DNA from 4 places in the Scandinavium lactucae genome. Region 4 is predicted to be linked to each of the others. Evidence: predicted binding sites of a transcription regulator. Region 4 holds the regulator's gene; each other region holds the start of a gene.
What was found. The regulator CRP, encoded in region 4, controls carbon source genes, mostly activating them, when cyclic AMP is high. The targets are predictions, from matches to a motif close to ATGTGANNNNNNTCACAT.
Positions count from the first base shown of each region.

Region 1 (7,543 bases), on a different contig from region 4:
CGACAGCCCGGCCGCAATCGCCGACCACAGCAGGGCCATTGCATCGCGCTCAAGCTCTTTTTCACCATCCTGACGAATATGTTCATGAATGGCCATCGCCCTTGAAGGCAGGCGGTCCTCATCGACTTCGATCTTATCGCCGCGCTGCTTCTCATCACTCTCGACTTCCAACTCTTCGGTATGGTTGTCGATTTTCTCTTTGTCTGTATTGTCCATCCGGCGCGTTACCTTAGTCTGTTGATCCTCGGTAAAGCGTAGCGGGTTTTATCGGGCCGCTCCTCACTCCAGAATCTTAATTTTGGCTTATGACATGAATAGCGATACGTCTATTTCAAAATGTGTATAAAATCAGTAAGAGCAGTGATTTCTTTACAGGGAGATATTTATGAATTTTCGCCTGTCTGCGCTTGCGCTGAGCGCGACGCTGTTGGTGGGATGCGCCAGCACGGGTGATCAGCCAGAGGGGCGTTCGGATCCATTCGAAGGATTTAACCGTACGATGTACGATTTCAACTTCAACGTGTTAGATCCGTATGTGCTTCGTCCGGTTGCTGTGGCGTGGCGAGACTATGTCCCGCAGCCTGCGCGTAACGGCATCGGCAACTTCACCAGTAACCTCGAAGAGCCGGCGATCATGGTCAACATGTTCCTGCAGGGCGACCCGTATCAGGGGATGGTTCACTTCACGCGCTTTTTCCTGAACACGGTGTTAGGGATGGGTGGTTTCATTGATGTTGCGGGTCTGGCGAATCAGAAACTGCAGCGTGTTCAGCCGCACCGTTTCGGCAGCACGATGGGGCATTATGGCGTGGGTTATGGCCCGTATCTGCAATTGCCGTTCTATGGCAGCTTCACCGTGCGTGAAGATGTTGGCGACATGGCGGATGACCTCTATCCGGTGCTGTCATGGCTAACCTGGCCGATGTCTATCGGTAAATGGATGGTCGAAGGGGTTGAAACCCGTGCGCAACTGCTGAATTCTGATGGCCTGCTGCGCCAGTCGACGGATCCGTATATCACCGTGCGTGAAGCCTACTTCCAGCAGCATGACTTTATTGCCAACGGCGGTAAGCTGAGTACGGAAGATAACCCGAATGCCAAGGCAATCGAGGACGAGCTGAAAGATATCGACTCTCAGTAATCGGGGGAGGAAATAAAAAAGGTGAGCATCGCGCTCACCTTTTTTTATGCCTGATAAGAAATTATCAGAAGCGGTAGTTGAAGTTAGAGCCGAACAGCCACGCTTTACCTTCAGAGCGGAAGGTGTAAGGACCTTCTTCGATGGTCACGTTCTGACCATGCATGTAGGACGCCCCCACGTCGATAGACGCATCCTGGTTAAACGCATAGGTTGCCCCTGCGCTCAGCCAAAAACGGTCCTGATCCGGGATAGAGATAGAACGGTGATCGGCGGGAACCGGGCTGTCATCAAAGGCGATACCGGTACGGAAGGTCCAGTTGTCGTCATAGTAATAGGTGGTACCCAGCGCCAGACGCCATGCATCTTTAAAGCTTTCATCTTTATAGAACAGGGTTTCGCCGCTGTTGCCAGTGGCTTTCAGCTCCTGGAATTGGCTCCAGCTGGTGTAGGTAGCGCTATAGTGGATAGCCCACTGCGGCGCAACGCGGTTGTAGCCTGACAGTTCCCACATTTCCGGCAGGTTCAGCGTCAGAGAACCGTTGGTGGTATTGCCATCGGTGCCCAACGGCAGGCCGAAGTTGCCGAGGATCTGGTTGTAGGCCGACGGCAGGTTACTCTTATAATCGCCGTCGAAGTCGATTTTGACCTCGGAACGGTAGGTAAAGCCGTAACGGTTATTTTTATCCAGTTCATACAGGATACCGGCGTTCCAGCCGAAGCCCCATTCATCACCCTTCAGGTGCGCAATCTGGGTATCAGCAGGGATCTGTGCCACCTGACCGGCGAGTGCAGGCGGCAGTGCGCCAGAGCCTGCCACAATCTGACCTAAGTCACCGGCATAGCGCTCGATCTTGGCTTTCGCATAGACCGCATCAAAGCCCACGCCGAAGCTCCAGTTGCTGTTCAGGCGATAGGCACCGCTCAGGTTCAGGTTAACGGTGGTGAGGTCAGTTTTACCCCCCATGCTACCTGCGGCGTAACTATCGTTAAATTCGGTTGCCAGGCCATAGTTAGAGGTAACGGAAGCCCCCCAACCAAATTGTTCGTTAAGAGGCATGACAAAGTGTAAGTTCGGCACCCAGGCAACCGGGGCGATATTATCGGCATCGGTACTTTTACCGGTTGGCGATTTACCGGAGATGTTCACGTCCGGATCGATATAGACAGCACCGGCAGAAAATTGCGGGCGGTCATACATCATAATCAATGCTGGGTTACGGCTGGCGTTACCCGGATCGTCGGCGATAGCGCCTTCACCAGAATAAGCACGGCCTAAACCAGAGGCAGAAAATTCATTTAACTGGAAGCCTGCTGACCAGGCCTGAGAGGAAACAAGTGCCACTGCAACTGCGAGAGCAGATTTCGTAAAACGGGTTTTTTGGCTCATGACCATAACCTCAATCGAGTTATTTTTATGCAAAATTTGTTACATGCCGTAACAGAAGCGCGAAGTGTAGGGTCTGTGTTACGTCAGAGAAATCAGACCAGTGCCGAGAGTATAGGTCTGACCAGATGGGATGTTGCAAGTATGTTTATAAGTTTTTTCAATTGTGATCTAAGAAACGCGATCCGCTTGGCAAAATTGGGGTCAGGAAAGTTCCCTTGAAAGGGGGGTTTTTGTTTTAGATCATTTTTAATTGTGATTTAGGTCACTTATGGCCGTTCAAATTAATATCAACTGGAGAGGCTGACAGCAGGGGCGTAAAATAGCCGCATTGTTTGTCTGGCACCCCAGGTGCAATTACAGAGGATATCTACCATGAGTAAATGCAGTGCTGATGAAACCCCGGTTTGCTGCTGTATGGATGTTGGCACCATTATGGACAACACCGATTGCACCGCGTCTTATAGCCGCGTATTTGCTAACCGTGCTGAAGCTGAAGAAACTCTGGCTGCGCTGACTGAAAGAGCGCGTGGCGTGGAGTCCGAACCCTGCGTTATTACCCCAACCTTTAAAGAGGTAGAGGGTGGCGTTCAACTGGATATTGATTTCGTGTTTAGCTGTGAAGCCGAAACGCTGATTTTCCAGCTCGGTCTGCGTTAATCCCTTCTCTCAAATGCCTCTGCCATGCAGGGGCATTTTCTTTTTTATCTCAGTGTGTTTTGGCTCCCACTTTTAGGCTTCCCTGATTGGCTGGATGTAAAAAATTAGTTAAGACTGTTATCAGGTCAGACCACTTTTTTTACATTATCAGGGGAAGGTTATGAGTAAGGCATTACCGCTTATCACCCGTCAGGGCGATCGTATTGCTATTGTCAGCGGGTTACGTACGCCTTTTGCTCGTCAGGCGACGGCGTTTCACGGTATTCCGGCGATCGATCTGGGCAAGATGGTCGTCGGTGAATTGCTGGCTCGCAGCGAAATTCCCCCCGAAGTCATCGAACAACTGGTGTTTGGCCAGGTGGTACAAATGCCGGAAGCGCCCAACATCGCCCGTGAAATCGTGCTCGGCACCGGCATGAGCGTGCACACCGACGCCTACAGCGTCAGCCGCGCCTGTGCGACCAGTTTTCAGGCGGTCGCCAACGTGGCGGAAAGCCTGATGGCGGGCACCATCCGCGCCGGAATTGCCGGTGGCGCGGATTCTTCTTCCGTTCTGCCGATAGGCGTGAGTAAAACGCTGGCCCGCACCCTGGTGGATGCCAACAAAGCCCGCACGATGGGGCAGAAACTCAAACTCTTCTCGCGTCTGCGGCTGAAAGATTTGGCCCCGGTTCCGCCAGCGGTGGCGGAATATTCCACGGGTTTGCGTATGGGCGACACCGCAGAGCAAATGGCGAAAACGTGGGGCATCACCCGCGAACAGCAGGATGCGCTGGCGCATCGTTCCCATCTGCATGCGGCGAAAGCCTGGGCTGAAGGCAAGCTGGCTGACGAAGTGATGACGGCCTATGCGCCACCGTTCCGTGAGCCGCTGGAGCAGGATAACAATGTGCGCACCAATTCGTCGCTGGCGGATTACGCCAAACTGCGCCCGGCGTTCGATCGTAAGCATGGCACGGTGACGGCGGCCAACAGCACCCCTCTGACCGATGGCGCTGCGGCGGTTATCCTGATGACCGAATCTCGCGCCAAAGAGCTGGGCCTCAAGCCGCTCGGCTATCTGCGTAGCTATGCGTTTACCGCGATTGATGTGTGGCAGGATATGCTGCTGGGTCCGGCGTGGTCGACGCCGCTGGCGTTGGAACGCGCCGGGCTGACGATGGCCGACTTAACCCTGTTTGATATGCATGAAGCCTTTGCCGCCCAGACGTTGTCGAACCTGCAGCTGATGGCGAGTGAGCGTTTTGCCCGCGACGTGCTGGGGCGCAGCCATGCGACCGGTGAAGTCGATGACAGTAAATTCAATGTGCTCGGTGGGTCGATTGCCTACGGTCACCCTTTCGCGGCGACAGGCGCACGTATGATCACCCAAACGCTGAACGAGCTGCGTCGTCGCGGCGGTGGCTTCGGTCTGGTGACCGCCTGCGCGGCGGGTGGTTTAGGCGCGGCGATGGTTCTGGAGGCCGAATAATGGAAACGACATCTGCATTTACCCTTACTGAGCGCCTCGATAACGTGGCCGTTATCACGATTGACGTTCCCGGCGAAAAAATGAATACCCTGAAAGCTGAGTTTGGCGTTCAGGTGCGGGCTATCCTCAAGCAAATCCGTGAAAACAAAGCGTTGCGTGGGGTGGTGATTATCTCCGCCAAGCCGGATAACTTTATTGCCGGGGCCGATATCAACATGATCGGCGAATGCAAAACGGCGCAGGAAGCCGAAGCCCTGGCGCGTCAGGGGCAACAGATCATGGCGGAAATCCATGCGCTACCGATCCCCGTTGTGGCGGCGATTCACGGAGCCTGTCTTGGCGGTGGTCTGGAACTGGCGTTAGCCTGTCATAGCCGTATCTGTTCCGACGATGCCAAAACGATGCTCGGTTTACCGGAGGTGCAGCTCGGGCTGTTACCGGGATCGGGCGGCACGCAACGCTTACCGCGCCTGGTCGGGATCAGCACCGCGCTGGACATGATCCTTAGCGGCAAGCAGCTTCGGGCGCGTCAGGCCTTAAAAGTGGGGCTGGTTGACGATGTGGTCCCGCACTCCATTCTGCTGGAGGCCGCCGTTGAGCTGGCGAAGCAGGAGCGCCCGACCAGCCGTCGACTGCCGGTGCGCGAACGTATACTGGCCGGTCCTTTGGGACGTAGCCTGGTATTCAGCATGGCGGCGAAAAAAACCGAACAGAAAACGCACGGCAACTATCCGGCTACCGGACGTATCTTGAAGGTACTGGAAACCGGGCTGTCGCAGGGCAGCAGCAGCGGGTATGAGGCGGAAGCGCGGGCGTTTGGCGAACTGGCGATGACTCCGCAGTCCAAAGCCCTGCGCTCGATTTTCTTTGCCAGTACTGAGGTGAAGAAGGACCCGGCGGCCAGCGCCGAGCCGCAGCCGCTGCATTCTGTCGCGGTGATCGGTGGCGGCCTGATGGGCGGCGGAATTGCCTTTGTCACCGCCAGTAAGGCGAAACTGCCGGTACGTATAAAGGATATCAATGCCAAAGGCATTAACCATGCGTTGAAGTACAGCTGGGAGCTGCTTGATAAAAAGGTGCGCCGCCGCCATATCCGATCGAGTGAGCGTGACACTCAACTGGCGTTGATTTCCGGCACGACTGACTATCGCGGTTTTTCGCATCGGGATGTGGTCATCGAAGCGGTGTTTGAAGATTTATCGTTGAAACAACAGATGGTGGCGGACGTGGAAGCGAATTTTGCCCCACACACTATTTTTGCGTCTAACACCTCGTCGTTACCGATTAGTGATATTGCCGCGCAGGCTCAGCGTCCGGAGCAGGTAATTGGCCTGCATTTCTTCAGCCCGGTGGAAAAAATGCCGCTGGTGGAAGTGATCCCGCATGCGGCAACCTCGGAAACGACCATTGCCACCACCGTGAAGCTGGCGAAACAGCTCGGTAAAACGCCGATCGTGGTGGCTGATAAAGCGGGCTTCTACGTCAACCGTATTCTGGCACCTTATATTAATGAAGCGATACGATTGCTGACGGAAGGCGAATCCATTGAACAGATTGATGGCGCGTTGACCCAATTTGGCTTCCCGGTGGGGCCAATCCAACTTTTGGATGAGGTGGGAATTGATACCGGGACTAAAATTATTCCAGTGCTGGAAAGCGCGTATGGGGATCGTTTTAGTGCGCCTGCAAATATCATTAACGCAATTTTGAATGACGATCGCAAAGGCAGAAAAAATGGTCGTGGTTTCTATCTTTACGACGCAAAAGGGCGTAAAAGCAAAAAACAGCCTGACCCTGCAATTTATACGCTTATTGGGCGTGGGCAGAAGGGCACGCTGTCCGGCCAGCAGATTGTCGAGCGCTGCGTGATGATGATGCTGAACGAAGCCGCACGTTGCTTTGATGAGCAGGTTGTTCGTAGCGCCCGCGATGGCGACATCGGGGCGGTGTTTGGTATTGGTTTTCCGCCGTTTTTAGGCGGCCCGTTCCGCTATATGGATAGCCTCGGTGCGGGGGAAGTCGTGGCGATACTGCAACGCCTCGCCGCCCAATTTGGGCCACGGTTCACGCCGTGTGATGCACTAACAAGGATGGCAGAAAAGGGCCTGGCCTTTTGGCCCGAAAATGAAACTGAGACGTTACGTTGAGGTCAAATAAAGGTAAATCCTGACATGGGTTAACGCTGCTGGATGGCTATTTTGTAAACAAAGATTGACTATACTTACGCCATTAAGGTAAAAAACAGCGTTTCATTCATCGAATGGATCAGGCACAATGCCCGGCCACTGAGTAGGCGGCGTTATCTTACGTTGGGTTTACTTCGGTGCTTCTGGTTAACAAAAGCGGTGCAATATGCAAGTTTTTATCATGCGTCACGGCGACGCTGCCCTCGATGCAGCCAGCGACTCGGTTCGTCCACTCACTACCTGTGGTTGCGATGAATCCCGTCAAATGGCGAACTGGCTGAAAGGTCAAAAAGTGGATATTGAGCGCGTTCTGGTCAGCCCGTTCTTACGAGCAGAACAAACGCTGGATGTGGTGGGGGAGTGCATGAACCTGCCAAAAGAGATCGATGTCCTGCCGGAACTCACGCCGTGCGGCGATGTAGGGCTGGTAAGCGCCTATCTACAGGCGCTGGCAAACGAAGGTGTTGCCTCTGCGCTGGTGGTTTCTCACCTGCCGCTGGTGGGCTACCTGGTTTCCGAGCTCTGCCCAGGCGAAACACCGCCAATGTTCTCGACATCCGCGATTGCCAACGTCACGCTGGATGCCAGCGGGCAAGGCCATTTTAACTGGCAAATGAGCCCGTGCAATCTGAAGATGGCTAAAGCCATCTAAGTGAGAGGCGGGTGAGCCGTGCGCTTCCCGCCACTTTTCCCCGTCTCTT
Region 1 covers NZ_JAWXRD010000030.1:276,134-283,676, reverse strand. The annotation lists gene SIK69_RS13375 (formate/nitrite transporter family protein) at 1-216, opposite strand, end outside; gene mlaA (phospholipid-binding lipoprotein MlaA) at 386-1,141, shown strand; gene fadL (long-chain fatty acid transporter FadL) at 1,206-2,534, opposite strand; gene SIK69_RS13360 (YfcZ/YiiS family protein) at 2,901-3,185, shown strand; gene fadI (acetyl-CoA C-acyltransferase FadI) at 3,346-4,656, shown strand; gene fadJ (fatty acid oxidation complex subunit alpha FadJ) at 4,656-6,803, shown strand; gene sixA (phosphohistidine phosphatase SixA) at 7,009-7,494, shown strand.
Region 1: a site for CRP is predicted at 2,779-2,796, ahead of SIK69_RS13360 (YfcZ/YiiS family protein). Genes of this name have one in related genera too.

Region 2 (7,543 bases), on a different contig from region 4:
ACCGACAACCATCACATCGGATTTACCGGCCGTCTGCAGCGCACGCAATGCACCCAGCGCCATTTCATCGTTCTGCGCGAATACCGCCTGCACGTCAGGGTGTGCTGTCAGCAGGTTCTGCATGACGTTCAGACCTTTGGTACGGTCGAAGTCTGCTGGCTGGCTGGCCAGGACATTAAATTTGTGTGCCGCAACAGCCTGCTGGAAGCCTTCACCACGTTCGCGAGCGGCGGACGTCCCGGCAATGCCCTGCAGTTCGATAACTTTCGCGCCTTCACCGGCTTTCTTCGCGATGTAGTCACCGGCGATTTTACCGCCCAACACGTTATCAGAGGCGATATGGCTGACCACTTCACCTTTAGACGCCTGACGGTCGAGGGTAATGACCGGGATCTTCGCCTGGTTTGCCATCTTCACAGCGTTACCCACGGCGTCGGAATCTGTTGGGTTGATCAGCAGAATTTTGGTGCCACGTACGGTCAGGTCCTGAACGTTCGCCAGCTCTTTTGCCGGGTTGTTCTGAGAATCCAGTACCACCAGGTTATAGCCCAGTTTATCCGCCTCTTTCTGCGCACCGTCTTTCAGGGAAACAAAGAACGGGTTGTTCAGGGTGGAGATAACCAGCGCAATGGTGTCTTTCGCCATCGCGTTAGCACTTACGGTGGCGCTCAGTGCCACAGCAGAAACCAGGGTAGCCAGTTTTTTCATGTTCATATCTGAGATGTCCTGTTATGTCAGTTATTACTGCTTTTTGTTGTCTACCAGCACCGCCAGCAAAATCACCACCGCTTTAACGATCATCTGGTAATAGGAGGAAACACCTAACAAATTCAAACCATTATTAAGGAAACCGAGAATCAATGCGCCGATCAGCGTCCCAACAATGCGACCTTTCCCGCCCGCGAGGCTGGTGCCGCCCAGAACCACTGCCGCAATCGCGTCCAGCTCATAACCCGTCCCGGCCGTCGGCTGGGCGGAAGAGAGGCGCGCGACTTCGATAATCCCCGCCAGTGAAGCCAACAGGCCACACAGCGAATAGACGATAATTTTAACTTTATTGACGCTGATCCCGGACAGACGGGTAGCCGCTTCGTTGCCGCCCAGCGCATAGATGTAGCGGCCCAGGCGGGTGTGATGCAGCATGTACCACGCGGCGAAAAACACAATCGCCATGATCCACACCGGGGTCGGAATGCCCAGCGGACGGCCAATCCCGAACCAGCCAAACACATCGGCGTTATCGGTAAAGCCGGTATTCACCGGGCTGCCATTGGTATACACCATGGTTACCCCGCGCAGCAGCAGCATCATCACCAGGGTGGCGATAAACGCCTGCACCCGGCCTTTGGCGACAATCACCCCGGTGACCGCGCCAATCGCAGCCCCTAATGCCAGCGCCGCCGCAACCGCCACCAGCGCATTCACTTCAATGCCAACAATCGAGGCCGCCACTGCGCCGGTCAGCGCCAGCAAAGAACCGACCGACAGGTCGATACCGGACGTGAGAATAACCAGCGTCATCCCCACAGCCATAATGGCGTTGACCGAGGTCTGTTGCAGAATGTTGAACAGGTTATTAACGGTAAAAAAGTTTGGACTCATGGTCGAGACGACCGCGATCAGCACCAGCAGGGCAATCAGCGATTTTTGCTCTAACAGCCACGCTTTGGTGAAGTAGCGGCGACCAGCAACAGCCTGGGTAGTCATCTTTCTTACTCCTGAATCACACGATTAAGCTTGCCCACAGCGGCAGCCATCAATACTTCCTGGGTGGCCTGCTCGCGTGTGAATTCACCGCCGAGATGCCCTTCGTGCATCACCATGATGCGATCGCTCATGCCTAACACTTCCGGCATCTCCGAGGAGACGAGAATGATGCTCAGGCCATCGGCTTTAAACTGGTTAATCAGCTGATAGATCTCTTTTTTCGCCCCAACGTCGACGCCACGGGTGGGCTCATCGAGGATCAGCACTTTCGGACGCGTCATCAGCCCGCGGGCGATAGCCACTTTTTGCTGATTGCCACCGGAGAGCAGGCCAATCGCCTGTTCCATCGACGGCGTTTTGACGTTGAACAGGCGGATAAAATCGCTTACCGCCTGCTGCTCATCTTTGTGCTTCAGCCCGCCGCCCGTGCGGCTGAAATAGCGCAGCGCGGTCAGGGACATATTCTCTTTGACCGACATGCCCAGCACCAGGCCGTCACGTTTACGGTCTTCGGAGATATAAACAATACCGTTCGCCAGGCCGTCCTGCGGGGATTTGGTCACCACTTCATGGCCATCAAGCGTAACGTAGCCACTGGTTCTCGGCAGCGCACCGTACAACAATTTCATCAGTTCGGTACGCCCCGCCCCCATCAGACCCGCCACACCAAGGATTTCCCCTTTGCGCAGGGTAAAGCTGACGTTTTCCACACCCGGACCACACAGATTATCGACCTTCAGACGCACGTCACCGGTGGCTTTATCAAGGTGCGGATACTGATCTTCAAGCTTACGGCCAACCATCATTTCAATCAGCGTATCTTCGGTCAGGGTCGCCACTTCACGTTCAGCAATAAACTGACCGTCACGGAACACGGTCACGTAATCGCAAATCTCGAAGATCTCTTTCATGCGATGGGATATGTAGACGATGCCGCGCCCTTGGGATTTGAGCTCGCGAATCACGCGGAAGAGTGATTCGGTTTCGGTGTCGGTCAGCGCGTCCGTCGGTTCATCCATAATGATGACCTTCGATTCAAAGCTCAGCACCTTGGCGATTTCCACCATCTGCTGATCGCCAATCGACAGTTCGCCTACCAGCTTGTCGCTTTTGAAGCGCAGGTTGAGTTTCGCCAGCAGTTTATCTGCCTCGGCGTACATGGTTTTCCAGTCGATTTTGCCGAAGCGGTTAACGAACTCGCGGCCTAAAAAGATGTTCTCGGCGATGGTCAGCTGCGGGATCAGGTTCAGTTCCTGATGAATGATGCCGATCCCGGCTTCCTGTGACGATTTCGGCCCGGTAAAGGTTGTCTCCTGGCCGAGCCATTGCAGCGACCCGGCATCTTTACTGTAGATCCCGGTCAGCACTTTCATCATCGTCGATTTACCCGCGCCGTTTTCGCCCACCAGCGCCATCACGCGCCCGGCATAGACATTCAGCGATGCGCCAGAAAGGGCTTTCACGCCCGGGAACGATTTATCGATCCCTTTGAGTTGCAATAATGCGTCCATGGCGGCCTCAGAACGTGACGCCAGCACAGAGAATGATATTCGCATACGGGGAACACTCCCCGCTGCGAATCACCGCCTGACTGTCTGCGGTTTGTTGTTTGAACTGCTCATGTGTGGTGTAACGAATTTCAATGGTGTTTCCCTGGTGCTGCTGCAGTTGCTCCAGATGGCGGAGCAACGTTTCGTGGAGTTGCGGATTATGCGTTTTGATTTCCGCGGCGAGAATTGCCGTCTCAACCTGCATTTCCGTGGTGACCACTTCAAGTACCTGCATAAATGAAGGCACGCCCTGGGTTAAAGCCATATCGATGCGTTGCGTGCTATGGGGGACAGGTAAGCCTGCGTCACACACCACCAGCGTATCGGTATGCCCAAGACGGGAAATGACCGAGGAAATATCAGCGTTAAGTACCGTACCTTTCTTCATCGTTCTGCTCCACTAGCGAAACGTTTCGCTGGTGATGAGTTTAATCTTAACGGCGTACAGAAAACCACCATCAGGTTGCAGAAGTGTGATCGGCATCGAAACGTTTCGCTAAGTGAAATTTGGCGGGAGGTAAAGAACAGTAGCGCCCTTTCAGGGCGAGCATCACGGCTCTGCCGTTCCGATGGTGTTCATGACCGTCACACGGTTTTATACTCTGCGGTATGTAGATCCCTCGTCCCACGAAGCTGCTCTTCAGCGTCGATGACGGCTGGAATAAGTTTCTCGAAAAATTCGGCGACAGCGTCACTTCCTGGACCCGCCTCTGCGTTGAGCGCATGCTCGCCTGCGGCACCGCCAGCATCCGCACATTCACCTCTCGGTCACCCGCCTGCTGCGCCACAGTTATGACCTGATTAACCCGGCAGCGTGGTGCATCACTGATACGACACCATACGCAGCAGCACCGGCGGCAGACGCTGACGCAGGAAGAGATGATCGGACGCTATATCAGCCACGTGCCGGCGAAGCATTTTAAAATGGTGCGCGACTACGGCTTTTTGTCGAACCGGAAACGGGGCGAACTGCTGCCGAAGGTATACGAAGCCCTGCAAATGGAAGACTGGAAAAAACCGGAGCAGCCGGGCTTCGCCGCGCTGATGAAGGCGTTTCTGCGCACGGACCCGTACAAATGCATTCTGTGCGCAAACCGGCTGCGCTTCAGCGGCGCAGAGGCCGGCAGGCGCGCCAGCGAATTAGTGGACGAAAGGCTACACGGAATCGACAGAAAGCGATGGCTTCTGGTACAGATTGCGGGATAAGTGCGCCTGAATAATGAATTTCAGGTTAAAAACACACCGAAGCGTGCATTTTATCGCCATAAGTGTCATGACCACCCGCCATCATTGCATTCCCGATGGCAGCATTCATGGTCAGGACGCTCAAAAGAGATCCTGACCATGAACGCCCCATCACTGCCGAGCTTGTTGGCAGCATAACTTGATGACCTGGAGCCAACACTCACGCGTCATGGCTATCGTCTGAAAGATATGGTCGAGCAGTTTGATGCCAAACCGGCAGAAATCAGGGCGCTGTTCAGTCACCAGTTAGACCCGACGCGTACAGCCGAACTGCGGGATCGTATTCTGGCAGCGGGTTTACCTATTTAATCCTTTATTTTCAGCGTCAGGAGCCTCCTGTTATAGAGGCTGTAGCTCCGTTTTTTCATTTTCAGCTAATGTGGGCCGAAAATGCGCGATAAATGCAGGTTTTATAAACGCAGGTCGCTACAGCTACACCTATGAAGCGCTTACGGCTGCCCTGCTCTTAACATCTCATTAAATTCGCATAGCGTTTGGTATTGTCCCAAAGTTTGCACCATCTTTCCAGAGCCAGTTTTCCGCATATTCAGAACAATATTTTCAACGCTATGTTGATTGGCATTATCAGCTAATGCCATTGCCCCGATTAACGTACCGGTGCGACCAACCCCGGCATTGCAATGAATCAGTGGTTTTTCACTGAGATTATTATTTTCCGCGCATTTATCGATTATTTTATTCTTGACATAATGAGTCAACTCATTTAATTCTCTCACGTTAATAGAGGTTTTGTCGGGCCAATTTGTAACATGGATAACTGAATGCATACTTTCCTTCCGTCCATCATTAATCTTCATTTGATAATGATTTAAAATTAAACTTCCAAGTTGCGTATCTACTTTTAGCCTTGTCTTTTTGTTAATTTTTGGTGCGGTGGTAACCTGTATGCCATCATAATTTTTACTTTCGCAAAAATACATAGGAAGTTTTTTTTCGGCGATATCATTTGATGAGGATAACACAACGATCACTGCTGGCTTTTGCTCCAGCAACATCCGGCAATGCTCGGCCATATACTCAGCTTTGGGATACTGGCAGCGCATTGCAATTTCTTGACCGTTAATCGCAATCTTATTTGCTGGCATAGCCGTGCCGTTTGATGTTCGAATCTGTGAACATACAGCTGTACCGATATCTTTGTAACGCTGGAGATTCGGAACGGTGATATACTGAAAAGACTGAGTAAGCTTATTTAGCTTATTATACTCGGCCTCCACATTATTATTTTGAGTATAATCCTTGGCTGGCAGCGCTGGAAATAAAGCATTCGCACGGGAAAGAAGCTGCGCATACTTCTCTGAACGCAGCATTTTTATACCATTAAAAATAACTGGTTCATCTTTCTTAGGGTTGTCAGGGGTATTTTTCACCTCAAGTAATCTTTTGGCAAAGCAAATGTTGTTAGGGGTCTTATTCTTTTCAGCCAAACTAACTGCGGCCACCGTGCTCTTGAATAGATGAGCTTTAATGTAAGTTATGGGTGGATTCATTTTAATCATGTTATTACCATTTCTCACGCGTTGAGCTAATGCTTTGTTTAATAGATGTACTAGCGTTTTCCAATGCTGTAATTAACTTAGAGCCTATCTCAATCTGATGAGTCCCGATTGTAGCTCTGTGTTGTGTTGCTGGCATGGTCAAACATCCTTTTCCTGAAAAGGAAATATCTTAGTTCCCTTCTTTGATATAGATATCATTTAACGCTGATTCAGCCATTAGTTAATTGAATCGTGACAGGCATCTGTTTTTTTTATGCCGCGAAGCGGCATGGAGGCGCTTCGCGCCGGAGGCCTCGCAGCGAAGCGTGGACGAAAAAAGCATTACGGCTTCAGCCGTAATAACACCAATAACACCTGCTGTGCCTCGCCGGGCTGTACCCACTCCCGCTTCTTCTGCCAGAGCTGCAAGTCAAAGGCCTGCAGCGCCTGCGGCATGAAGTCCACTGAGCAGTGGGTTGCTGAGCAACAGCACGTTCTGCCCGACTGCGAATGGCAGCACATCACTTTTACCATGCCACACCTGCTCTGGCCGTTCTTTAACAATAACTGGCCCCTGCACACCTATGGCCACCAGCTCAATCAGCACCCACATATCCACGTCTCCGTCACGCGGGGCGGTCTCGACATTAAGCACGGCGTCTGGCGAAGTCTCTTCTTTAAAAAGAAGGCCGTGGAGATCATCTGGCGGAGCGCGGTTATCCGACTGTTACGCGGCAGCTACGAGCGGATCATGTCCGGCGGGTCACATCCGCGACGAGCGTCAGGGGCGGCGATATCTGCAGGCAAGTACCCATGCAACGGAATTGCTGTCGCTGCGTGGAATGGAGAAAAAACGATGGTTGCGAATGCCTGAATTGGATCAGTGCGCCTGAAAAGTGGCTTTCCGGTTAAAAACACATCAAAGGCGGCATTTTTATACCTATACTGATGAATAACCCCGTCATAAAAGGGATAAGACGTGGTTAAATTCATGGTCAGTCGCATCTCAAAAGATGCGATTCAATCTCCTAACCATCAAGAAATGCCCGGCAGCGAAGACCGGGCATTTTAGGAAAAACTTAAATCTCGACCTGGGTACCGAGTTCGATAACCCGGTTCGGCGGGATCTCAAACTGGTCAGGCGCACGCAGGGCGTTGCGTTGCAGCAGCAGGTAAAGCTTGCCGCGCAGACGCAAATACCACGGTCTGTCGTTCCCAATAATCAACGACTCATGCGACATAAAGAACGAGGTTTCCATCATCCGACAGCTCAGGCCTTCAAGGCCGCAACGGTGGAAGACTTCTTCCACATTCGGAGTTTCACGCCAGCCGTAACTCGCCACCACGCGCCAGAACGACGGTGACAGCTGCTCAATCTGCACCCTGCGCACGTTATGGACGTAAGGTGCATCTTCGGTTCTCAGCGTCAGCAGGATCACACGCTCATGCAGCACTTTGTTGTGCTTGAGGTTGTGCAGCATTGCAAACGGGATAACGTTCAACGCGCGGGACATATACACCGCAGTGCCTGGCACGCGAACC
Region 2 covers NZ_JAWXRD010000028.1:198,494-206,036, reverse strand. The annotation lists gene rbsB (ribose ABC transporter substrate-binding protein RbsB) at 1-714, opposite strand, end outside; gene rbsC (ribose ABC transporter permease) at 742-1,707, opposite strand; gene rbsA (ribose ABC transporter ATP-binding protein RbsA) at 1,713-3,218, opposite strand; gene rbsD (D-ribose pyranase) at 3,226-3,645, opposite strand; partial or broken gene SIK69_RS10445 (transposase) at 4,066-4,463, shown strand; partial or broken gene SIK69_RS10440 (ExeA family protein) at 4,604-4,811, shown strand; gene SIK69_RS10435 (protein-tyrosine phosphatase family protein) at 4,952-6,022, opposite strand; partial or broken gene SIK69_RS10430 (transposase) at 6,381-6,746, shown strand; gene kup (low affinity potassium transporter Kup) at 7,081-7,543, opposite strand, start outside.
Region 2: a site for CRP is predicted at 3,729-3,746, ahead of rbsD (D-ribose pyranase). Genes of this name have one in related genera too.

Region 3 (7,543 bases), on a different contig from region 4:
CAGCCGTTAAAATGTCAGCAAACGTTTTTTGTGTCAGAATAATATCTGACTTAAAGGCGCCTGCTTCAGAAACAGTGGTGTGTTCTATTTCTGCTGGAATTTCTAATTTATTAAGCACCGCTTTCGCTGTCATTTCAATGGCGAAACTGGAACCTAACCCACAGCCACATACGCAAAGAATTTTAAGCATTAATAGACTCCTCAAATAATATCGAGCTGTTTAGCTAATTTATAATGATGCCCTTCGGTATCGACGAGGCGTTTTTGCATACTGATTAAATCTATAGGGATCGGTTTGTTACTAGAATTAATAATAATCGCTTTATTTCTCATGCCTGACTGGATACAACGCACGACCTCTCCGGCCATTATGGTGCCCTGATAAATTTCCTCACAGGTAGGGTCACCGTTACGCAGACTGTAACCGATGATCGACTTACGGATACGTACCCCGATTTTCGGTTCAAGCAGCTTAATCATGGTATCAATCGCTCCCTGAAAACCTGGGGAGTACTCTTTGGTGTAGCCTTCTGAACAGAGGATCACCACACTATTCTGTTCTGCAAGGCGGACAGTGATTTTTTGTGCCAGTTCGTTCAGAGTATGCTGACATTCTGGGATTAAGGCCAAATCGGCGTTGCTTTTGATCGCCGACTGCAATGTCAGCTCACCGCAGTAGCCCCCGAGCAGCTCCACCATAAAGACTCGCCCCGGTAATGCTCGCCCAGTATTCCGCAGCTTGGTGACCTCTTTAATAATCTGTTCGCAGGCCGTAGAAAAACCAATGGTATAATCGCTGCCATAAACATCATTATCGATGGTCATCCCGACACCAAAGCAATTAATACCGTACTCGCTGAGATGATGAAGAAATTGCAGAGAACCATCGCCGCCCGCCATCACGAGGACATCGATATGCAGGGTCTTAAGCTGTTTCGCAATCACCTCATATTCCGAGGCCATCAATTTACGGTTGGTACGCCCCGAAGACATAATGGGAATGGCGGCAATGGAAAAATCCACTAAATCACGCAGAGAAATAGCCTGGTATTTGTTTTGCAAGAGGCCTGGAATCCCCCCATTGAATAAAATGATCTCTGCCCGTGCTAATCTTGATATCTGAAAGACAAAGTTATTTATCCCTGTCACATCACCGCCGCTAATTACCATGCCGATTCTCATAATCATGACCTCGCTTATTTCTTGAAAGTGATTTTTCCTTTAAACAAGCCATGAATTTGCAACGAGCATCACAAAATTGTTATTAAGATGTCCGCTCTTGCTATTGACATCAATTGGTTAGGGTCATTTTTTGTGAATGCCATCACATTCCATCACCTGTTGCTAATATTATTAATTCACTTTTATTTCAAGCAATTAACACGCATTCAGGCTTTAGATTCCTGTAAACCTTACGCATGAAGTTCATACATAGATGTGAGGTTTAAAAAATGTGATTTATCGCGCAGTTTTCTGTGTGTGAATGACCGCGAGCAAAAGAGGGACTTAGCGTGGAGGGATCAGTTTTAACATATAAAAAAGGCGACTTACGTCGCCCTTAAATGCTGAAATGTCATTACTTACGTTCGCTCCCGACCCACCAGCAGCGTGGTCAGGGTGAACGACAGCACCAGCGCGATTGCCACGCCCGACAGGGCATAGACAAAGTACGGGCCGATATAAGCGGGCAAACTGAAGATGCTCGATAAGATATAGCCATACAGGCGCACGCCGAAGAACGCGATGAAGGCAGAGGCCAGCGAACTGGCGATAGTCGCGGCGATAAACGCTTTCTTATGACGGGTGAGCACGCCAAACAACGCCGGTTCGGTTATGCCGAGTAGCGCAGAAACCGCCGCTGACAGCGTCACCGTACGATCCTGTCGGTCTTTGCTCAGGCGCCAGATAGCAAACGTCGCTCCGGCAATCGCCATGTTGGCCATAAACATCATTGGCATCAGCATGTCATAGCCCCGATCGCTAAAGTTTTGCAGCGCAATCGGGGTCATCGCATGGTGCATCCCGGTGAGGATCGCCACCGGACGTATCGCGCCCACCACCAGCCCGGCAAAGCTCGCCGATACGCTGAACAGCCCTTCGATAAACAGCGCCAGCCCTTTTCCGAGCCAAATGCCAATCGGGCCAATCACCACTAACGCCGCCAGCGCGCCGATAAACAGCGTCAGGGTCGGCGTAAACACGGTTTTCAGCACCTCCGGCATGATACTGTCGACCCATTTATGGATGTATTTCAGCGCCAGAACCGAGAAAATCACCGGAATGACGCTGGAGGCGTAGTTAAATACCGACACCGGCACGGCGTTCATTAACCATAGCGCGGAGGCGGCATCAGGCTGATGGGTCGCCAGCGCCTTGGCAGCGTCAATTAAGGTTGGATACATCAGGCAGGCCGCCACCGCCGCCGCGAGGTATTCATTGGTTTTGAAAATTTTTGCTGCCGACACCGCGAGGAAAAACGGCAGAAAATAGAACACGCCGCTGGCGATCAGATCGATGATCATCACCGTATCGCTTTTCGGCGACACCACTTTCAGCGCAATTAATCCGGCCAGCAAACCTTTGATCATCCCTGCCCCGGCAATCGCCGGGACAATCGGACCAAACACGCCGGAAACGGTATCCATAAACAGCGACACCAGGCTTTTACGGCCCTTGCCACTGGTGACCGTTGTCTCATCACGTTGACCGAGGGCAGCCTGCAGTTGCTCGTACCAGCCGTTGACCGTAGGGCCGATAATGATTTGGAACTGATCGCTTTGCAGCTGCGCGCCCAGTACGCCGGGCAGCTTTTTAATTTCGCCCTGTTCGATTTTGCTATCATCAATTAAATCAAAGCGTAAGCGGGTCATGCAATGCCAGACTTTATTGATATTGTCTTGCCCACCGACCAGTTGAATGATGCGTGCGATGGCGTCTCGCGTCCCCATAGTGACTCCTGCGACATGTTCTTGTTTTGGCTATCTGGATGGTAATGAAGCTGTGAATACAAAACAAACCAATAAAATTTGAACCCCCTCACACTTCTTCCCTTACAAGGCATGCAAAGGTTAAAATACGCAAAATTGGTCTGGTTTTTAATTCAATAAACACGCTATTTCAGACCAAAATATTTATTCCAGAAAAGGGTTTACCTGACGCGTAAAATAAGGCGAAGATAAATCATCAATCGTCTATTTTTTCCGTCATCAACAGGGAGCCTTTTTCCGTGGAACCGACGCTTATTACCGCTATTGACTGCTTCATCACTCGCCCGGATCGCCACAATTTAGTGGCGGTACGCGTGACCACCGACAAAGGCATTACCGGCCACGGTTGCGCCACCTTTCAGCAACGCCCGCTGGCAGTGAAAACCCTGGTCGATGAATATCTGCGTCCGCTGTTGATCGGTCGCGATGCCAATAACATTGAAGACCTGTGGCAGATGATGAACGTCAACGCCTACTGGCGAAACGGCCCGGCGATGAATAACGCCATAGCCGGGGTCGATATGGCGCTGTGGGATATTAAAGCGCAGCTGGCGAACATGCCGCTGTATCAGCTGTTTGGCGGTCAATCCCGGGACGCAATCGCCGCCTACACCCACGCCAGCGGTGATACGCTGGACGAGCTGTACACCGCCGTTGATGCGCTACTTGAAAAAGGCTATCGCCATATTCGCTGCCAGCTTGGCTTCTACGGCGGCACGCCAACCGAGCTCCATGCGCCGGATAACCCTTCGCCAGGTGCCTGGTTCTGCCAGGATCAATACATGCGTAACACGGTGGAAATGTTCCGCGCCCTGCGAGAGCGCTACGGGCATCGCTTCCACATCCTGCATGATGTACATGAACGTCTGTTCCCGCAGCAGGCGGTGCAGCTGGCAAAACAGCTCGAGCCGTATCAGCCGTACTTTATTGAAGATATTCTGCCGCCGCAGCAAACCCCGTGGCTGGCGCAGATCCGTCAGCAAAGCAGCGTTCCACTGGCGCTCGGCGAACTGTTTAATAACCCGGCGGAATGGCATGACCTGGTAGTCAATCGACAGATTGATTTCATTCGCTGTCATGTGTCACAGATTGGCGGCATCACCCCGGCGCTGAAGCTGGCGGTGCTGTGCCAGGCCTTTGGCGTGCGTCTGGCCTGGCACGGCCCGGGCGACATGACGCCGATTGGCGTGGCGGTGAATACTCATCTCAATATTCATCTGCACAACGCCGCAATTCAGGAATTCATTCCACGATCCGCGACCACCGATGCCGTCTTCCCCGGCGCGCCGGTGGCAAAAGAAGGCTACATTTATCCGCCACAAAAACCGGGCATTGGCGTCGGCTTCAACGAAGCACTGGCGGCTTCGCATCCGGTGGTGTACCGCCCGCATGAATGGACGCAAAGTCGCCTACCGGACGGCACGCTGCATACGCCGTAATCAGCCTGGCTGTTGGCGGAACGCGAGGTTGTCGCGGTTATGTGGAATGACGTAGGTGCAGGTGTAGTTGATATCGATAATGTCGCTAATGGCGTATACCTGACCGCCCGCCAGAATGCCGCGGTTGTTGATGTGCATCGCCGGGCTGCCTTTTTTGCAGCCCAGTAATTCGGCCTGTTCCCGGCTGACGTTCACCGCCCGATAGGTGGTGAGCATGTGGGAAATTTGATAGCCCTTTTGCAGGGCATATTGCTGTAACGAACGTTCGATAACCTGCTGATTAAGGTCTGCGAATGCCGCCGACGGCATGCGCGACACCTCGATTTGCACCGGACTGTCATCCACATAGCGCAAACGACAAAACTGCCAGATAAAGTCATCATCCGTTAGCCCGAATATCTGCTGTTCCTCGCGATTCGGGCGTTTTTTATGCAGGCTTATCATCCGATAACGCATCTGATCGAAACGCTTTTCGGTAATCGAGTTGTACACCAGCGGATTATTCCGCGCCCCGTCGTTAATCCAACAGCCCGATCCCTGAACAATTCTGATAACGCCAATGCTCGCCAGTTTCTCCAGCGCCTGGCGCACGGTAAATCGCGAAACGCCATACTCTTGCGCCAGTTGTCTCTCCGGCGGCAGCTTACGCGGGCCGCCGTCACCCTGCTGATAAATTTTACTCAGCAGATCCTGAGTGACGAACTCATTTTTCTTCATCGGGATTTTCCCTGATTATTCCTTAGAAAAAAGACAGTTAAGCTTATCATTGCATATAATTGGCGTAACATAACGATTTCAGCGCAGGAAGGAAAACAGGGCCATGACAAGTAAAAAAATGGTCGCCCTGGTCGTCGCCGTGCTCACCCTCTCCGTTTTATTGCCGGTCACGCTCAGCGTATGGGTTGCACATTATCAGGCCAAAAAAGAGTTTACCCGCGATCTCAGTAACTACGGCGAACGCGTGATTTTACGCGCCCAGCAGGTGGTGTCGCAGGCTAAATCCACCTTAAAAGAAATTGATACCTTTCAGGGCACGCCTTGCGGTCCGCTCCATCTACAGACCATGCGTCGGGCGGCCTATACCCATCGTGACGTACAGGAAGTGTTGTGGCTCAATGGTCTAAGACCGGAATGTTCCTCGCTGGAAAGCCACAGCCGCAACGTTGAATTCCCGCCCACTGACCGCCGAACCGATGACGGCTATCGCGTCTGGCTGACCGACATCAACGATCTGGGTATACATCACTACATGGTGGCGCTGGCGAGCACACATCATATGGTGATGGTCGATCCGGGTTCTTTCATCGATGTGGTGCCGTTTGCTCCCTGGACCATCAACACCGTGCTGATTGGCAGCCGCACCGGCAGCCTCATTTCCAATAGCGCGCCGTTCGATATGCGCATCTGGCAGCAGGAGCACCCGCTCGGCGACCACACATTTGCCCGCAACGGCATGATTTATAATCTGCGGGATTACCCGGATATCGGCATATCACAAATCATCTGGGCCCCCACAGACCCGCTGACCAGCAAATGGCATCAGCAGATGCTGATTTGGTTACCGATCGGGGTGCTGATAAGTCTGCTCGGTGCCGGGCTTATCCTGCAAATGGTGCGCAATCTACAGTCGCCGTACCATCGGATGCTGGACGCCATCAACAGTCGCGCGCTCGACGTTTACTACCAGCCAATTGTCTCCTTACGCAGTGGGAAAATAGTCGGGGCCGAGGCGCTGGCCCGCTGGCGACAACCGGATGGCACCTTTCTGTCTCCGGATATTTTCGTTCCCCTGGCCGAGCAAAGCGGGCTGATTACCCGGCTCACCGGACTGATTGTGGAAAAAGTGTTTGAGGATTTAGGCCCCTGGCTGAAGCTGCATCCCGACAAACACGTCTCGATTAACCTCGATCCGCAGGATCTGATTTCGGCAAAGCTGCCGTTACAGCTATCTCAGCAGCTGAACAAATGGGGTATTCCGCCGTCACAGGTGGCGCTGGAACTGACCGAACGTAGCTTTATCGATCTGAAAAACAGCGCCAGCACGCTGAGCCAACTCCGTCAGGCAGGTTATGCGCTGTATATCGATGACTTCGGGACCGGCTATTCCAGTCTGAGCTATCTGCAAAATCTCGACGTCGACATCATTAAAATCGACAAATCGTTTGTCGATACCCTGGAGTTTAAGAACGTCACGCCGCACATCATCGAAATGGCGAAAAGTTTGCAGCTGGCGATGGTCGCCGAAGGCGTTGAAACCGAGGTCCAGCGCCGCTGGTTGTCCGAGCACGGTGTGCAGTTTGGTCAGGGCTGGCTGTTCAGCAAAGCCCTGCCGAAAGCGGAGTTTATGGCGTGGGCAGAAGACAACCTGCACCAGCCTGACGCCACGTAAAACGGCTGGCGGCACGCCGCACAGCCGTATACGTTTACTCGTCGAGGATCGGCGCGAAGCCGCCGTAAATCATCCGTTTACCGTCGAACGGCATACTTTCACCCATCTCCTTCATCCGTGGATCGGCCATCATCTTCGCGTTGGCCGCATCCCGGACCTCTTTCGATGGATACTCAATCCAGCTGAAAACCACTTCTTCGTTGTCTTCAGCTTTGACCGCCATGCGAAAGTCGGTCAGCTTGCCGTCGGGCACATCGTCTGTCCAACACTCGACCACGCGGGTTGCACCAAACTCCTTAAACAGCGGTGCCGCCTTTGCCGCCAGCGCCAGATACGCCTCCTTTTTGTCCGCAGGCACGGCAACGACAAAACCATCAACATACTTCATGAGATAACCTCCGAAGTGAACGGCGCGGCCAGCGGTTCTGACCGCGTCCGGCGTTGATAAGTTTAGTCGCGACGCCAGCTGAACGCATAACGCACACGCCGGGTTGGCAACAGGAATTCCGGCGATACGCTCGGACTCCACGAATCATCCCCCCCAACGCCCATATGGAATGCATCCAGATTCAGCCAGCAGCCTGGCTCCTCGCGCAGCAAATGTTGATGACTCACCTCGTGTAGCTGCTGCTGGCCGTAACGGCTCAGACTAAAATGGAACTCGCCCTGCCAGCGGTGGGCCCCATAGCGCAGTTCACGCGTGTCGCAGCGCAGGCCGTTTTCACTGG
Region 3 covers NZ_JAWXRD010000002.1:285,659-293,201, forward strand. The annotation lists gene SIK69_RS03310 (PTS sugar transporter subunit IIB) at 1-190, opposite strand, end outside; gene SIK69_RS03315 (6-phosphofructokinase) at 202-1,182, opposite strand; gene SIK69_RS03320 (PTS transporter subunit EIIC) at 1,581-2,948, opposite strand; gene SIK69_RS03325 (enolase C-terminal domain-like protein) at 3,227-4,426, shown strand; gene SIK69_RS03330 (GntR family transcriptional regulator) at 4,427-5,143, opposite strand; gene pdeB (cyclic di-3',5'-guanosine monophosphate phosphodiesterase PdeB) at 5,247-6,815, shown strand; gene SIK69_RS03340 (DUF1428 domain-containing protein) at 6,850-7,203, opposite strand; gene SIK69_RS03345 (beta-galactosidase) at 7,266-7,543, opposite strand, start outside.
Region 3: a site for CRP is predicted at 3,025-3,042, ahead of SIK69_RS03325 (enolase C-terminal domain-like protein). Genes of this name have one in related genera too.

Region 4 (7,543 bases):
GGAACAGACGTTTTTGACCTATGGCCTGAATGGCAGCGGGCAGTCGCGTAAATATCTGCATACCTACGATGAGGCAGTGCCGTGGAATCAGGTGCCGGGGACGTTTACGCCGTGGCAACCGTTACCTGAACCCTCAGACGTGCTGTTTTATGAAGGCCTGCACGGCGGGGTTGTAACCCCACAGCACGACGTGGCGAAACATGTCGATTTGCTGGTCGGCGTGGTACCGATTGTGAACCTCGAATGGATCCAAAAGCTGACGCGTGACACCAGCGAACGGGGACATTCTCGTGAAGCCGTCATGGATTCGGTAGTCCGTTCGATGGAAGATTATATCAACTTCATCACCCCGCAATTCTCACGCACCCACATTAACTTCCAGCGCGTACCCACCGTGGACACCTCCAACCCGTTCGCGGCGAAAGGGATCCCCTCGCTCGATGAAAGCTTTGTGGTCATCCATTTCCAGAATCTGGGCGATATTGATTTCCCCTGGCTGCTGGCGATGCTGCAGGGTTCATTCATTTCTCATATGAATACATTAGTGGTGCCGGGCGGGAAGATGGGACTGGCTATGGAGCTGATTATGTCGCCGCTGGTAGAACGGCTGATGGAAGGCAAAAAGATAGGTTGATGTCACCCGATAAACAGTAGGCCCGGTCAGCACAGCGCCACCGGGCTGGGCGCTTATCCTTCGACCACTTCAAACGAATGGGTAATTTTCGCCGCTTTCTCCAGCATCAGCGCCACCGAGCAGTATTTCTCAGCGGACAAATCCACCGCACGCGACACCGCGGCTTCTTTTAGCTCTTTGCCGGTGACGATGAAGTGCAAATTAATGTGGGTAAACAGACGCGGAGCTTCTTCACGACGCTCAGAGGTCAACTTCACCTCACAATCGGTCACGTCATGACGCCCCTTTTGCAGAATCGATACCACGTCAATCGCGCTGCATCCGCCCGCTGCCATCAGCACCATTTCCATCGGGCTTGGCGCTTTGTCACCAGAGTTACCGTCCATCATGATTTGGTGGCCAGAAGCAGACTCCCCCAGGAAGGTTAAACCCTCAACCCATTTCACACGCGCTTGCATAATTGTTAACTCCAGAGTTGCAATTTTCCTGACAGATTACGCGCACATAACAATTCTCGCAACGGAAGGCGACGTGCGTCATGCTGAAGCGAGACACCAGGAGACACGCGGCAAAAGCTATGCTAAAACAGTCGGGATGCTACAGTAATACATTGAAGTACTGCATGTATGCAGAGGACATCACACTACAGGCTGCAGTAAAATCCGACAGCCGACTTCCCAGGCACAGGGAAGGATACGATTGCAAAGCCAGCGGCAGTGTTTTGTCTGCCACTGGAGACAGCTTATAACAGAGGATAACCGCGCATGGTGCTTGGCAAACCGCAAACAGACCCTACCCTTGAATGGTTCTTGTCTCATTGCCACATTCATAAGTACCCATCGAAGAGCACGCTGATTCACCAGGGTGAAAAAGCAGAAACGCTGTACTACATCGTGAAAGGCTCTGTTGCAGTACTCATCAAGGATGAAGAAGGTAAAGAGATGATCCTCTCTTACCTTAACCAGGGCGACTTTATCGGTGAGCTTGGCCTGTTCGAAGAAGGTCAGGAGCGTAGTGCCTGGGTTCGGGCGAAAACCGCTTGTGAAGTGGCCGAAATCTCCTACAAAAAATTCCGTCAGCTTATCCAGGTCAACCCGGATATTCTGATGCGCCTCTCCTCCCAGATGGCGCGTCGCCTGCAGGTCACCTCTGAAAAAGTGGGCAACCTGGCGTTCCTCGACGTAACCGGTCGTATCGCGCAGACGCTGCTGAACCTGGCGAAACAGCCTGATGCTATGACCCACCCGGACGGTATGCAAATTAAAATCACCCGTCAGGAAATCGGTCAGATCGTTGGCTGTTCACGTGAAACCGTGGGCCGTATTCTGAAAATGTTGGAAGATCAGAATCTGATCTCCGCCCACGGTAAAACTATCGTGGTCTACGGTACCCGCTAAGCCAGATTAACGGCGTATTGCCCTGGGGCAGTACGCCGTTTTTGTCTCTCCCCTCATGTGGCGCAGGCTGATTTATCACCCGGAAATTAACTACGCACTGCGACAAACGCTGGTGCTCTGTTTACCCGTGGCTATCGGTCTGGCTTTGGGGTATCTCAAGTACGGTCTGCTGTTTTCATTGGTTCCCGCCTGCTGCAACATTGCCGGGCTGGACACGCCCCACAAACGCTTCTTCAAACGGTTGATTATTGGCGGTTCGCTGTTTGCGGGCTGTAGCCTCGCGGTGCAGTTGTTACTGGCGCGTGACGTACCGCTGCCCATTATTCTGAGCGGGTTGGCGATGCTGCTCGGCGTTACCGCCGAAATCAGTTCTCTGCACGCGCGCCTGCTGCCCGCTTCGCTGATTGCCTCGATCTTCACCCTCAGCCTGGCAGGCAATATGCCAGTGTGGCAGCCGCTGCTGATTTACGCTCTCGGCACCCTGTGGTACGGCCTGTTTAACTGGTTCTGGTTCTGGATGTGGCGCGAACAGCCGCTGCGCGAATCCCTGAGCCTGCTCTATCGCCAGCTGGCGGATTATTGTGAAGCCAAATATAGCCTGCTGACCCAGCATACCGATCCGGAAAAAGCGCTGCCGCCACTGCTCACTCGACAGCAAAAAGCCGTCGACCTGATTACCCAGTGTTACCAGCAAATGCACATGCTGGCCGCCAACCAGAATCACGAATATAAGCGCCTGCTGCGCGCCTTCCAGATTGGCCTCGATCTGCAAGAACATATTTCGGTCAGCCTGCACCAGCCCGCAGAAGTGCAGAAACTGGTGGAACGCAGCCATGCTGAAGCGGTGATCCGCTGGAATGCGCAAACCATCGCCGCCCGGCTGCGGGTGATGGCCGATGACATCCTCTATCACCGTTTTCCGCAGCGCTTTAACATGGATAAACAAATTGGTGCTCTGGAAAAAATTGCCCATCAGCACCCGGATAATCCCGTCGGCCAGTTTTGCGCCTGGCATTTCAGCCGCATCGCCCGCGTATTGCGGATGCAACGCCCGCTGTACCCGCGCAATCTGATGGCTGATAACGAACGCCGTCTGCCGGTTTTCGCCGCGCTGAAAAGCTACCTGTCGTTTAAATCTCCGGCGCTGCGAAACGCGGCGCGAATCAGCGTGATGCTGAGCATCGCCAGCCTGATGGGAGCGGCGCTGAATCTTCCGAAACCGTACTGGATCCTGATGACCGTCCTGCTGGTAACGCAGAACGGCTACGGCGCAACGCGAGTGCGAATTTTTCACCGGGCCGCGGGCACGCTGGCCGGGCTAGTGATTGCCGCTGGCACCTTGCACTTCCACGTACCGGAAGGCTACACCCTGGCGTCCATGTTATTGATTACCCTTGCGAGCTATCTGATCATTCGTAAGAGCTACGGTTGGGCCACCGTGGGCTTTACGGTCACCGCGGTGTACACCATTCAGCTACTGACGCTCAACGGCGAACATTTCATTCTCGCCCGTCTTGTCGACACGGTAATTGGTTGTCTGATTGCCTTCGGTGGAATGGTCTGGCTGTGGCCGCAGTGGCAAAGTGGGCTCCTGCGTAAAAATGCCCAGCAGGCGCTGGAGGCCGACCAGGATGCCCTGCGGCTGATCCTCAGTAGCGACCCGCAGGCACCCACCCTGGCGTATCAGCGAATGCGTGTGAATCAGGCGCATAACGCGTTGTTCAACTCGCTGAATCAGGCGATGCAGGAACCGGGCTTTAACTCACATTATCTGGAGGACATGAAACTGTGGGTAACGCACAGCCAGTTTATCGTCGAGCATATCAATGCCATGACCACGCTGGCGCGCGAACACAACATGCTGACCAACGATTTGGCTCAGCGTTATTTACAGTCCTGCGAAATTGCGTTGCAACGCTGCCAACAGCGGCTGGAGTATGACGAGGCGGGAGGTAGCGGGGATGCGAATATCATGGAGTCTACGGACACGATGACGCATGGACCGCTCAGCACCATGGAACAGCATCTACAACGTATTCTGGGGCATCTGAACACCATGCACACCATCTCTTCAGTGGCATGGCGTCAGCGCCCACATCATGGGATTTGGTTGAAGAAGCGCGCTTAGCTTTTCACGACCTTCTTCACCGCAGCGGCAAAACGCGTCATCCCCTCGTCAATATCCGCCTCTTCCACCACCAGAGAAGGGGCAAAGCGCATTACGTCCGGCCCGGCGTTGAGCACCATTACACCTTCATGCGCGGCAGCGTGGAGGAAATCGCGTGCGCGGCCTTTGTACTGCGGCTTCAGCTCAGCGCCAATCAGCAAACCCATGCCGCGTACATCGCTGAAAACATCCAGCTCGGCGTCGATCTGTTGCAGATGCTTCACAAAACGCGCGCGCTTTGCATTTACGCCGTCCAGCACTTCTGGCGTGTTAATAATGTCAAACGCCGCCCCAGCCACCGCGCAGGCCAGTGGATTACCGCCATAGGTCGACCCGTGCGAACCGACGTGAAATGCGCTGGCTATCTCTTCGGTGGTCAGCACGGCGCTCACCGGGAAACCGCCGCCTAACGCTTTGGCACTGGTGAGAATATCCGGCGTCACGCCGTAATGCTGATAGGCAAACAGCGACCCGGTACGCCCCATGCCGCTCTGCACTTCATCAAACACTAACAGCGCCTGATGCTGGTCGCATAACTCGCGCAGCCCTTTGAGGAATTCAGGCGTGGCCGCCATCACCCCGCCTTCGCCCTGAATCGGCTCAACCACCACTGCGCAGGTGTGATCGTCCATCACCGCTTGCACCGCGTGCAGGTCGTTAAAGGGAACGTGGATGATATCGGCCGGTTTTGGCCCGAAGCCGTCGGAGTATTTAGGCTGTCCACCGACCGAAACGGTAAACAGCGAACGGCCGTGGAAGGCGTTGTGGAACGCGATGATTTTGGTTTTGTACGGGCTGTGGCGCGTAGAGGCATAGTAGCGCGCCAGTTTAAATGCCGTTTCATTGGCTTCCGTACCGGAGTTCATAAACACCACGCGCTCGGCAAACGTGGCGGCCACCAGCTTACGGCCCAAGCGCAGCGCCGGTTCATTGGTGAACACGTTGCTGGTATGCCACAGCGTTTCGCCCTGGCTTTTCAGCGCTTCTACCAGCGCCGGATGGCAATGCCCCAGCGCCGTGACTGCAATTCCCCCCGCGAAATCAACGAACTCGTTGCCCTGCTGATCCCACACCCGACTGCCCTTTCCCTTCACCGGGATAAACTCTGCCGGGGCATAGATGGGCAGGATCACTTCATCAAACGTAGCACGGGTAATTGCAGCCTGTTCAGTCGCCATGACATTCCTCTTATGCAGCAATGATTATGAAATAATAATCACGAAATATGCATAATAAATCACATCATGGCAAGGTGAATTATCGTTTCAGGAAGTTATCCAGCAGCTGATGGCCCTGCTCACTAAGGATACTTTCCGGGTGAAACTGCACCCCTTCGAGATCCCACTGGCGGTGGCGAATGCCCATGATCTCGCCACTTTCACTCTGGGCGGTTATTTCAAAATCAGCGGGCAGCGTGGGCGGGTCAATCAGCAGAGAATGGTAGCGTGTGACGATCAGCGGATTATTCAATCCGGCGAATACGCCCTGGCCGTTATGCGTTATCGGTGAGGTTTTACCGTGCATCACCTTTGCCGCACGGACAATGGTAGCACCCAATACTTGAGCAATCGCCTGATGGCCCAGGCACACGCCCAGAATCGGCGTTTTACCGGCGTAGTGACGAATCACCTCGAGCGATACGCCCGATTCATCCGGGGTACAGGGGCCGGGAGAAATCACGATTTTTGCCGGGGAAAGCCGGGCTATCTCATCCAGTGTGATGTCATCGTTGCGTCTGACCTGTACCTCGGCACCGAGTTCACAAAAGTACTGGTAAAGGTTCCAGGTAAACGAATCGTAGTTATCAATAAGCAGGATCATGGCGGCTCCGGTAACAGCAAACCGCGCTATTCTACTCAGTTTCCTGCGCTTCGCTCACCACTTTAGTGAACAGGGTAATCAGCGGCGCTAAATCGCCCAGCGCCCCGCTCTCATTCGCCTGGCTCCATGCCTGTGGGTCTATAACGCGCCAGTCCAACACGTAGCCCGCGTGAATGGCCAACTGTTCGAAGAACACCCGCTGCGCCCTGCCACTGCCGATAAAGAACGGGTGCAGGACGTTAATTTCGCAGTAATAGTGCGCCAGTCGACGGATAAACTCCGCTTTAGGCAGGCCGACGAGGTAATGCTCGTCTTCCAGCGCCTGCATCAGATCGTTGCCTTCATTTTCGATGTACTCGAAATGGCAGAAACGGATATCACCCCGGGAGATATCCACCTCACGCAGTTCTCCTGCCCAATCCCAGACATCCTGGAAAATCTGCTGGTGAATAGCACACAGCCACGGCAAACCACGATGCAGTGGGCCAAGCTCAAGGGTATCGACGCGTTGGGCAAAAAGCGCATCCTGGGCGTGAGGTTCAGGTACATCCAGCCGACAGCTGGCCTCAAACGAACGGCTACGCCGCTGTTCCCACAGACGGATTTTTTGCTTTTCGGTGAGCTTTTTCATCTGGACCTCCCTGACGGTTCCGCTTTTGCCACAAGTATAAGCAGCAATTTCGGATCACGCAGGAAGGCCCCGACTGAGAAGGTTTACGGCAGGACTTTCGCAGAAAGGATAACAACCGGTTTTGTCGGCACATTCTGGTAAGGACCGACGTCATGGGAGGCGACCTGAGAAATCTTGTCAGCCACGTCCATCCCTTTCACCACTTTACCAAATACCGCGTAGCCAAAGTCACGCTGGCCGTGGTCGAGGAAGGCGTTATCCGCTACGTTGATAAAGAACTGGCTGGTGGCGCTATCTTTATCCGCAGTACGCGCCATAGAAATGGTGCCGCGAGTGTTACGCAGGCCATTGTCAGCTTCGTTTTTAATCGGCGGGTTTGGCTGCTTCTGCTGCATCTGCTCGGTGAAACCGCCACCCTGAATCATGAAGCCTGGGATAACGCGGTGGAAAGTGGTGTTGTTATAAAAACCACTGTTCACATAGCTCACGAAGTTCTCGACGGAAACCGGCGCTTTCTGGCTGTTCAGCTCCAGCTCGATATTACCGGCGGAGGTGGTCAGCAGGACGTGCGGGGAGGCTGGAGCAGCCAGAGCAACGGGAGAGATAGCCGACATTGCAAGTACAGCCGCCACGGCAGCCAGAGTAGATTTGAGCATGTGAATTCCTTAAAACGGGAACGAGAGAGCCTGCGAATCGCTTGATTCTAAAAGGCTCTCGACGCGCAGACCAGCCTTTTACTAAAGTTTACGTATTTGTGACATTTATTACTTCGTCAGCAGGCAGCACTCCGGCAAAAAATCGTGATTAATATCACGATAGATTCGGAATTATTTCATCGTTTTCAGAATAAACCTTTGCCTCCGTCACTGTAATGCATAAAATCTGCCCACCCC
Region 4 covers NZ_JAWXRD010000003.1:185,811-193,353, reverse strand. The annotation lists gene SIK69_RS05175 (phosphoribulokinase) at 1-634, shown strand, start outside; gene SIK69_RS05170 (OsmC family protein) at 688-1,092, opposite strand; gene crp (cAMP-activated global transcriptional regulator CRP) at 1,399-2,031, shown strand; gene SIK69_RS05160 (YccS/YhfK family putative transporter) at 2,087-4,159, shown strand; gene argD (bifunctional acetylornithine/succinyldiaminopimelate transaminase) at 4,156-5,376, opposite strand; gene pabA (aminodeoxychorismate synthase component 2) at 5,456-6,019, opposite strand; gene SIK69_RS05145 (putative adenosine monophosphate-protein transferase Fic) at 6,051-6,650, opposite strand; gene ppiA (peptidylprolyl isomerase A) at 6,734-7,306, opposite strand.